Regions from separate parts of the Shinella sp. S4-D37 genome, predicted to be linked through region 1. Evidence: predicted binding sites of a transcription regulator. Region 1 holds the regulator's gene; each other region holds the start of a gene.
The links. Region 1 encodes LexA, which represses DNA repair genes until DNA is damaged. Its sites were predicted from a motif close to TGTTCNNNNTGTGTTCNG; they were not measured.
Positions count from the first base shown of each region.

Region 2: the regulator LexA is predicted to act here: its motif matches at 1,247-1,264, upstream of AB3G45_RS23925 (DNA recombination protein RmuC).
Region 3: the regulator LexA is predicted to act here: its motif matches at 2,025-2,042, upstream of AB3G45_RS04350 (ImuA family protein).

Region 1 covers NZ_JBFNXL010000005.1:1,854,064-1,857,334, forward strand. The annotation lists gene glp (gephyrin-like molybdotransferase Glp) at 1-935, shown strand, start outside; gene lexA (transcriptional repressor LexA) at 1,034-1,756, shown strand; gene AB3G45_RS16420 (ComEC/Rec2 family competence protein) at 1,750-3,271, opposite strand, start outside.
Region 2 covers NZ_JBFNXL010000005.1:3,349,674-3,352,944, forward strand. The annotation lists gene fmt (methionyl-tRNA formyltransferase) at 1-579, opposite strand, end outside; gene def (peptide deformylase) at 647-1,171, opposite strand; gene AB3G45_RS23925 (DNA recombination protein RmuC) at 1,318-2,490, shown strand; gene AB3G45_RS23930 (ribokinase) at 2,535-3,271, shown strand, end outside.
Region 3 covers NZ_JBFNXL010000003.1:68,525-71,795, forward strand. The annotation lists gene AB3G45_RS04345 (DUF6504 family protein) at 1-1,320, opposite strand, end outside; gene AB3G45_RS04350 (ImuA family protein) at 1,232-1,993, opposite strand; gene AB3G45_RS04355 (hypothetical protein) at 2,167-2,469, shown strand; gene AB3G45_RS04360 (hypothetical protein) at 2,548-2,871, opposite strand; gene AB3G45_RS04365 (GlxA family transcriptional regulator) at 2,960-3,271, opposite strand, start outside.

The sequences.
Region 1 (3,271 bases):
CCGGCGCCCCGCTGCCGGCCTTCGCCGATACCGTGCTCCTGCAGGAAGACGCCGCGGTGCTGGAGGACGGCCGCATCCGCACCACCTTCCTCACGCCGAAGGGCCGCCACATCCGCCCGCGAGGCCAGGATTTTTCCGAAGGCGAGGTCGTCCTGAAAGCCGGCGACATGCTCGATGCCGGCCGCCTGACGGTCGCGGCGGCCATGAACCATGCGGCGCTGTCCGTCTATGCCCGCCCACGCATTGCCGTGCTCGCCACCGGCGACGAACTCGTGCCGCCCGGCACGCCGCCGGGAACCAGCCAGATCATCGCCTCCAACACGTACGGCGTCGCGGCCCTCGCCCGTGCGGCCGGCGCGCAGGTGATCGACCTCGGGATCGTCGCGGACGACAAGGAGGCGATGCTTCAGGCCGTGCGCCGGGCGCTGTCGCTCGATATCGATGGGCTCGTCACGCTCGGCGGCGCCTCCGTCGGGGACTTCGACCTCGTGCAGCCCGTGCTCGGCGAGGCCGGCATGGAGCTCGACTTCTGGCGCATCGCCATGCGCCCGGGAAAGCCGCTGATGGTCGGCCGCCTCGGCGCCGTGCACGTCATGGGCCTGCCCGGCAATCCCGTCTCGAGTCTCGTCTGCTCCCACCTCTTCCTCGTTCCCCTCGTGCGCCGCCTCGCGCACCTGCCGGCGGTAAGCCGCGAGTATCCGGCAATCGCCGCCGTGCCCCTCAAGGAAAACGACCATCGGCAGGACTATGTGCGCGCACGCCTTGCCCGTGGCCCCGCCGGCGACCTCATGGTCACGCCACTGGACAAGCAGGATTCTTCCATGATGAAGGCTTTCGCGGCCTCCGAAGGCCTCCTCATCCGCCCGCCGCACGCGCCCGCGATCCCCGCGGGCGCGCCCTGCACTGTGCTTCTCCTGCGCGAACCCTCCGCCTGAACAGTATTATTATTGTTTCAGCAACCCCTTGCGGAACACATATGGAACAGATAGTGTCCGTTCTGGATTTGTTTCACTCGATTCTCGGTGGAGGGGCCATGCTCACGCGGAAACAACAGGAACTTCTCCTGTTCATTCATGAACGGATGAAGGAGTCCGGCATTCCTCCCTCGTTCGACGAGATGAAGGATGCGCTGGATCTCGCGTCCAAGTCGGGCATCCACCGCCTCATCACGGCGCTGGAGGAGCGCGGCTTCATCCGGCGCCTGCCGAACCGGGCCCGCGCGCTGGAGGTGATCAAGCTTCCCGAAGCCTATAGCCAGAGCCTGCAGCCGCGCCGCGGCTTTTCGCCGGCCGTCATCGAGGGCAGCCGCGGCAAGCAGCCGCCAGCCGTCGCCGCCCCGCCGCAGCGCACGCCCGTTGCGGAGATTTCCTCCTCCGTCTCCGTTCCGGTCATGGGCCGCATCGCCGCCGGCGTGCCGATCTCCGCCATCCAGAACAACACCCACGACATCACCGTGCCGGCCGAGATGATCGGCAACGGCGATCACTATGCGCTGGAGGTCAAGGGCGATTCGATGATCGAGGCCGGCATCCTCGACGGCGACACGGTGATCATCCGCACGGCCAGCAGCGCCAATCCCGGCGAGATCATCGTCGCCCTCGTCGACGAGGAGGAGGCGACGCTCAAGCGCTTCCGCCGCAAGGGTGCCTCCATCGCGCTCGAAGCGGCAAACCCCGCCTACGAGACCCGCATCTTCGGGCCGGACCGGGTGAAGATCCAGGGCAAGCTGGTCGGCCTCATCCGCCGCTATCATTGATCCTTCGGCGGATCGAAGCTGCCGGTGCGCCAGTCATAGGTGCGGTGGCGGGTCCAGGGCCGGTCGAGGCTTTCCACGGCGGGCGTCATGTGTGCCTCTGAAAAGGTGCCGGAAGCCCCTTCGGCCGCCGGCCGGATTTCGAGGGCACCGGTTCGCCTGAGGTGACGCGCCGTCACCAGGCGGGCGCCGGAGCGGCAGGCTTCCAGCCGCAGGGCAAAGGGCACGACGACGAGGTCCGCGGCATCGCAGGCCGTCCCCAGGAAGGCGACGTCGTCCAGGGTGACGACCCGCCAGCCGCTCGGCGAGACGGCGGCGCAGAATGCCTTCGCCTCGCAGACGAAACTTCCGCCCGTCCGGGCTGCCGCGAGCGCCCACGCCATGGCCTCCTTCGCCTTCTGCCGGTCGGCCTTGCGGCGCGGCGGTTTCCCGCTTGCCGCAGTATCATCCGTTTCCTCCAGGGTCAGGCCCTCGCTCCTGCGCGTTTGCGGTTTTGCAAGATCGCCGAGCCGCAAGGCCCGCCGCCACTGGGAATAGATGAAGTCGGAGGGCCTTGCACGGTTCGTCGCGACGGTTTCGCCGCGCAGGATGGCGACCAGGCGGCCGTCCTCCGATACCAGCATTTCCGGCCTGGCGCCCGCGGCGGGAAGGCAGGCGATCGCAAGGCCGAGGGCGGCAAGCAGCGTTCCGGCATGGCGCAGCCGCGTGCGCAGGATGCAGACGAGCCCGCCGCCGAGGCCGATCAGCAGGAAGGCGGCGGGCGGGATGCGGCCGGTGACGATCTCGCCCTTCCAGCCCGCGACCCACATCGAAAGCGCGATCATCCACTCGATGCCCTTGCCCATGATCGCGAAGGGCACGGCGTCGAGCCCGAAGGGCATCAGCAGCACCGCGACAAGGCCGAAGGGCATGACGACGGCGCTGATGACGGGCATGGCGAGCAGGTTGCCGGCAAGCCCATAGGCCGGGATGCGATGGAAATGGCCGACGGAATAGACCAGCGTCGAGACCCCGCCGATCAGCGAGGACAGCATGAGCCCGCCTAGGAAGCGCCCCAGCGCGCCGCCGAACAGTTTGAAGCGCCCTTCCCCGCCCTCCCGCCGCACCGGACGCTCGCGCCAGGCGGCATAGCCGGCGACGAGGCCGAGCGTCGCCGCATAGGACATCTGGAAGCCCGGATTGGTGACGGCGGAGGGGGTGACGGCGAGGATGACGATCGCCGACAGCGCCACGTTGCGCAGGCTGATCGCGGCGCGGCCGAACAGCACCGCCACCAGCATGATGCAGATCATGATCCAGGAGCGCACGGCGGAGATCGCGCCGCCGGAGACGAGGATGTAGAGCGTCACCATGACGAGCGCGCCGGCGGCGGCGATCTTCTTGGCGGGATAGCGCTCGCAAAAGCCCGGGATCAGCGCCATCAGCCCCCGCGCGCCGACAAGGAACGTGCCCGCCGCGAGCACCATGTTCAGCCCGGAAATGGCGAGCACATGGGCAAGCCCCGCCTGCCGCAGCGCC
Region 2 (3,271 bases), 1.5 Mb from region 1:
CAGCGGCAGGTCGCCGGCTTCGAGCTTCGCCATGGCTTCCACCATCAGGGGGCCGCCCGCCTGCATCAGCGTATCGTGCAGCTCGCCGGCCGTCACGGTCTCGCCGATCGCCACCCGATGGGTCAGCGCGACCGGGCCGGTATCGAGGCCCTTTTCCATCTGCATGACCATCATGCCGGTTTGTGCGTCCCCCGCCATGATCGCCCGCTGGATGGGCGCCGCGCCGCGCCAGCGCGGCAGCAGCGAGGCATGGCCGTTGTAGCAGCCGAGCCGGGTGCCGGTAAGGATCGCCTCCGGCAGCAGGAGGCCGTAGGCGACGACGGCGGCGACATCCGCCTTCAGCGCGCGAAAGGCCGCGCGGTCCGTCTCCTCACGGAAATTGAGCGGGGTGACGACGGGAAGCCCGAGCCTTTCGGCCGCCTGGTGCACCGGCGACTTCACAAGTTCGAGACCGCGGCGGCCGGCCGGGCGCGGCGGTTGCGAATAGACGGCGGCGATCTCGTGGCCGGCTTCCACCAGCGCCTCGAGCGTCGGAACGGAGAAATCCGGCGTGCCCATGAAGATGATGCGAAGGGCCATCGGCCAGCCTCCGTGAAAGCGGTTCTACGGCCGGAACCGTGTGAAACAAGCCCGGGCGGTTATCGCCTCAGAGCGCCTTGCTGCCGCGCAGCTTCGCCGCCTTGGTGAATTTGCGGATCACCATCTCGCGCTTCAGCTTGGAAATGTGGTCGATGAACAGCACGCCGTTCAGGTGATCGATCTCGTGCTGGAGACAGGTGGCGAGAAGGCCGTCTGCCTCCGTCAGCTGCTCCTTGCCGTCGCGATCGAGATGCTTGACGGTGATCGTGGCAGGGCGCTCGACCTCGGCATAATAGTCCGGGATCGACAGGCAGCCCTCCTCATAGACCGAGCGGGTATCCGAAGCGGAGACGACGTCCGGATTGATGAAGACGAGCGGCTTCTTGTCCTCGCCCTCCTTCGAGACGTCGAGCACCAGCATGCGGCGCGCGACGCCGATCTGGATCGCGGCAAGGCCGATGCCCGGCGCATCGTACATGGTTTCCAGCATGTCGTCGGCGAGCTTCTTCACCTCGCTGTCGACGGTCTCGATGGGGTTCGAAACCTGGCGGAGGATCGGATCGGGAAGGATAATCAGCGGCTTGATGGTCATTCCGCCTCCTTAGCGCGGTTTTTTGACGCTTTCAATCGGCTTCGACCGTCGCCGGCGCCGCATGTCCCGCGCATCTGTTCACGTTATGATCTAGTTTCCGCTGCAATCCGTGTTATGGTCGCGGCATGATCGATCCGACCTTTGACATGCTGCTCGCCTCCCTGCTTGCCCGGTTCGGCGGCCCCGGCCCGGCACTCGTGCTGCTCGCGGCCGCGCTGGTCGCCGTCTTCGGCCTCCTTTCGGCCCGCCGCAGCCAGGCGCGCCAGCGCGAGGCGGCAGCGATGGCGGAGCTGCGCTTTGCCGAACTCCTGAAGGCGCAGACGGAAATGCAGGGGCGCGTCGCCGCCATGGCCGAGGTCTTCGGCGCGAAGCAGTCGGAGACCAACCAGGCGATCAATGCCCGGCTCGACGGCCTGACGCAGCGGCTCGGCCAGTCGATCTCCGAGCAGACCCGCTCGACGCACGAGAACCTTCGCCGCCTGCGGGAGCGTCTGGCCGTCATCGACACCGCGCAGAGCAACATCCAGTCGCTGGCGAAAGACGTGGTCGGCCTCCAGGCGATCCTCTCCAACAAGCAGACGCGCGGCGCCTTCGGCCAGTCCCGAATGGAGACGATCATCGCCGACGCCATGCCGCCCGGCGCCTACCAGTTCCAGGCCCAGCTTTCGAACGGTGTCAGGCCGGACTGCACGATCCGCATGCCGAACGGCCAGCCGCCGCTCGTCGTCGACGCGAAATTCCCGCTGGAGGCGTGGAATACCCTGTCGGACGGGCGCGCGCCCGAGGCGGCCAAGCTCGCCGCCCAGCAGTTCCGCCGCGACATGGAGACCCATATCCGCGATATCGCCGAAAAATATCTCCTCGCCGGCGAGACGCAGGACACCGCCTTCCTCTTCGTGCCCTCCGAATCGATCTTCGCCAGCATCCATGAGAATTTCGAGGGCATCGTGCAGAAGGCCCACCGGGCGCGCATCGTCATCGTCTCGCCCTCTCTCCTCATGCTCTCCGTCCAGGTGCTGCAGGCGCTCCTGAAGGACCAGCGCATGCGCGAGCAGGCCCATGTCATTCAGGGCGAGGTCGCCCGGCTGATGGACGACCTGACACGGCTCGACGACCGGGTGCGCAAGCTTTCCGGCCACTTCACCGCCGCGCAGAAGGATGTCGACCTGATCCTGACCTCGACGGAGAAGCTCACCCGGCGCGGCGCGCGCATCGGCGACATGGAATTCGAGGCGAACGGCACTCTTTCCCCGCCCGCGGAGACGGCCGCCGAGACCCGGACGGGGCAGCTTCGCCTGAGGGTGGTTGACGAGGACTGAGCCCCTCGGGCAGTGTCCGGCGGAAACGACAAGGGGCACCTCTCATGATCACCGTCTTCGGCTCCATCAACATGGACCTCATCGTCACGCCAGAACGCCTGCCGAAGCCCGGCGAGACGGTGGTGGGAAGCAGCTTCACAACGGCCGCCGGCGGCAAGGGCGCCAACCAGGCGCTCGCCGCCCGCCGCGCCGGCGCCATCGTGCGCATGGCCGGCGCGGTCGGCGACGATCGGCTGGGCAGCCAGGCGCTGGCGCTGCTCGCCGACGCCGCCGTGGACCTTAACGGCGTGCGCTCCGCCGCCGAGGCGACCGGCACCGCGCATATCCTCGTCGACGACGAGGGCGAGAACGTCATCGTCGTCGTGCCGGGCGCCAACGGCACCGTCGGCGAGGAGGATGCCAAGCGCACCGTCGGCGGCATGACGCGTGGCGACTACCTGATGCTGCAGTTCGAGATCCCCGAAGCCGCCATCGAGGCCGCGCTCATAAGCGCCAGGCAGAAGGGCGCCGCCTCGATCGTCAACATCGCGCCCTTCAGTGCCGCCGCACGGCGGCTCGGCGCGATGGCCGACATCCTCGTCGCCAACGAGACGGAGTTCGACCTCTTCGTCGGCAAGGGCGAACTCTCGAACGAGGCGCGCGAGACGACCATGCGCGCGCTACATGCCGAGAGCGGCCAGACGATCATCGTGACGCTCGGCGCCGATGGCGTCGTCGCGATCCGCAAGAACGAGATTTTCCGCGCGGCCGGCCTAAAGATCGAGCCCGTCGACACGGTTGG
Region 3 (3,271 bases), on a different contig from region 1:
GCCGCGCCAGGTGAAGGAGGCGGGCGGATGGTCGGGCAGGAGCGCCATGACCTCGATGGGCTCCGGCCGCGCCAGGAGCCGCGCGGGACGCGGCCAGCGGCTGGGCCAGGTCATGCCCGTTTCGGGCGAAAGCGGCGGAATGCGGCGGAAGGAGCGCTCCGGCACGTCGCTCTCGACCGGGGCGATGCGGTAGAGACGCGCGGCGCCGATGCGGTTGGCGATCACGTCGACGAGGCCGGCAAGGTCCGCCTCCTCCTCCTCGATCAGGGAGGAGACGGCCTGCTGGAGGACGAGCGGTTCGGCGAGCGTCGCGGTCAGGTCCATGATCTCGATGCCGAAGCCGGGGTCGATCGTCTCGATACGGTCCGTCAGGAGGCGGACGAGCTGTTTTGTGTCGCGCACGGCCCGTGCCGTGCCGACGCGGATGGCCTGCAGGGAATTGTCGACGCGGTGGAAGAGCAGATCGAGCCGGCGGGCGCCGAGGCCGCGTTTTTCCAGCGCGGCGCAGAGATCGTGCACGAGGCCGGTCGTGTAGTGCGCGATGGTCTCGGGGGCGCCGATCGGCTCGCCGAAAACCTTGCGGATCGTGACGAGCTCCGGGTCGCGCAGCGGATCGACGGGTTCGGAAACCGTGCCCTGGAGCTGGTCGAGCCGGCGGCCGAGGAGCGGGCCGAAGCGCAGGACGAGCGGCGCACGCGGCACGGCGAGCACGTCGCCGATCGCCTGGAGGCCGAGCATGTGGAGGCCCGTCACGGTTTCCGGCGCGATCCGCAGCCCGAGGACCGGCAGGGGCGACACGGCCTCGCCCGCCTTGCCGGGCGGAACGATGCGCACGGGATCGGCAAGGAAGCGGGCGGCGGCGTGGGCCGCGCCCCAGCTGTCGGCGACGGCGGCGCGGGCGAAGATGCCGGAGGCGGCAAGTCGGTTGACGAGGCCGCTCAGCATGCGTTCTTCGCCGCCGTGCAGGTGATCGGCGCCGGTCGTGTCGATGACGAGGCCGTCCGGCGGGTCGGGGGCGACGATGGGCGCATAGTGCTGCAGGGCCCAGAGCGCGAGACGGCTCAAGGCGGCGGCATCGGCGGCGGCATCGGCGGGCATGGTGGCAACGTCCGGCAGCAGCGCATGGGCCTTGGTGAGCGGCATGCCGACGCGCAGGCCCGCCTGCTCGGCCGGCCGGCTCACCGCCGTCAGGATGCGGCGCGCGCCGTCGCGGCCGACGAGAACGAGCCGGCTATCGGGCGGCGGCGCCGAAGCGCCGAGCGCCCGCCGCAGCCGATCGATCGGCCAGCCGGGAAGAAAAAGCGATACGACCCGCGGCATCGGTGGCCTCCACGTCAAATTCCGCCGCCTCGCCGGCCCGGCAGCGGGCCAGTTCCAGCAGCCATTGCCCCCGGCCGACGCCCGGCACGGGAAGGGGGGCGGAGGACCGCACATGGACCCGCCAGCGCGTCACGGCGGCGGAGGGTTGCGCAAGGGCATCCGCCTCCTTGAGGTGGCGGAAGCGGCGCAGGGCAAGGCCGAGCGTGCCGCCCGCCTCCGCGGCAAGCTGCAGGCGGCGCGAGGCGCTCATCGACAGGCGCGCCACCTCCGCGACGACGGCGCCGAGCCCGCCATGGCGCAGCCCCTCCTCGAAACAGAGCAGCAGGCTCTTCTCGTCGCCCGCCTCCACATAGAGGACGCGGCCGGGCGCAAGGCCCGCCTGCGCCAGCGCCGGCGCGAAAAGATCGGGCCGCGTCAGGCACCACAGCACCTGCCCCTTCGTGCGCGCGGCGATGCCCGCGGCAAAGAGCATGGCGGCGCCGGCCTCGACGGCATCGTTGCCGCCGCCGCAGATCTCGTGCAGGCTGGCCAGCGCCAGCCCGCCGCCCGGCAGCCGCTCGTCGATCTCCGGCACGCCGAAGGGCAGCACCGCCCGGTCGCGCCGGGCACGGCCGTCGAACTGCCGGATGTGGTCGCGCAGATCGGCGACAACGGCATGGGCGCAGGCGGACATCGGCTTGGCGGGCTCCTGGCTGAAGACAATATGTTCTCTATTTGTTCTCAAAATCCGCAAGAGTCAATCGCCCGGTCGCATCGGAAAGATCACAGTTTGAATCATCGTCGGGAACCAAGTGGCGCGGCGAAAGTTCTCCTTTCGCCATTCCATCAAATCCAGGAGACATGTCCATGGCTGACGAAAAGAGCACCGGCAAACGCACGCTCGGCGTCGTTGAGGGGCGCGACAGCATTTCGGAAGATGCCAGCGTTGCGGCGGAAGCAACGGTGAGCGAACAGATCGAGGCGCTGAAGACGGAAATCAGCCGGCTGAAGGAATCCGCCGGGCTGATCGCCGAAGGCACCGGCCAGCTTGCCGTCGCCAAGGCGGAATCCGTGCGCGATGAGGTGCGCCAGACCATCCAGGCCAACCCGCTCGCCGCTCTCGCCGGCGCCGCCTTCATCGGCTACCTGTTCGGTCTTCGCCACCGGTGAGAGACGTCCCCGGGCCCGGCCCGGGGAACCGATGCGGTAAAGGCATGAAAAAGCCCGGCATTGCCGGGCTTTCGTCTTTCAGAACCAGCGCTCGCGGCGAGCCGGCTCGTTTTCGAGCGAGCCGAGCAGGTAGCCGATGACGACGCCGGCAAGGCCTGCCGTCAGGACGACCGTCGAAAGGGCCGCGGGGTGTTCGCGCGCGGCCTGCGCCACGGCGGCGCCTTCGTTGCGCACATATCTGGTTGTCGAGCGGACGGCGGGACGGGCGGCCTCGACGGCATTGCCCGCGCGATCGCGAACCGCCTCATAGGCCTCGCTGCCGCGCTCGCCAAGATCCTTCTGGAGCTGGGCGATCTCTGCGCGCAGGGCGGAAATCTGGGATTGGACGTCGTTGCTTGCCATTGCGGTCTCCCGTTACAGTCTCGTGTCAGCAATGGAGACCGAACGGTTCTCGGACGGCTTGGTTCCCGGCCGCCGGGCGATTTGCCCCTCAGCCGGCCTGGCGGCGGCCGTCGCGGCGGATCTGCGAGGGCGTATCGCCGAAGGCGGCGCGGAAGCGGCGGGTGAAGTGCGACAGGCTCTCGAAGCCGGTTTCGAGCGCGATCTCGATCAGCGGCTTGTTGGTGCGCATCACCATGGTGAGCGCCGCGGCCATGCGAATCTTCATGTAGATCGCGCTCGGCGAGGCGCCCATGTCGCTCTCGAACAGCCGCTCGAGCTGGCGGCGGGAGACGCCCGTCATGGTGGCGATGCTGTCGATCGACAGGAGGTCCTCGGTGTGCTGCTCCATCATCAGGATGGC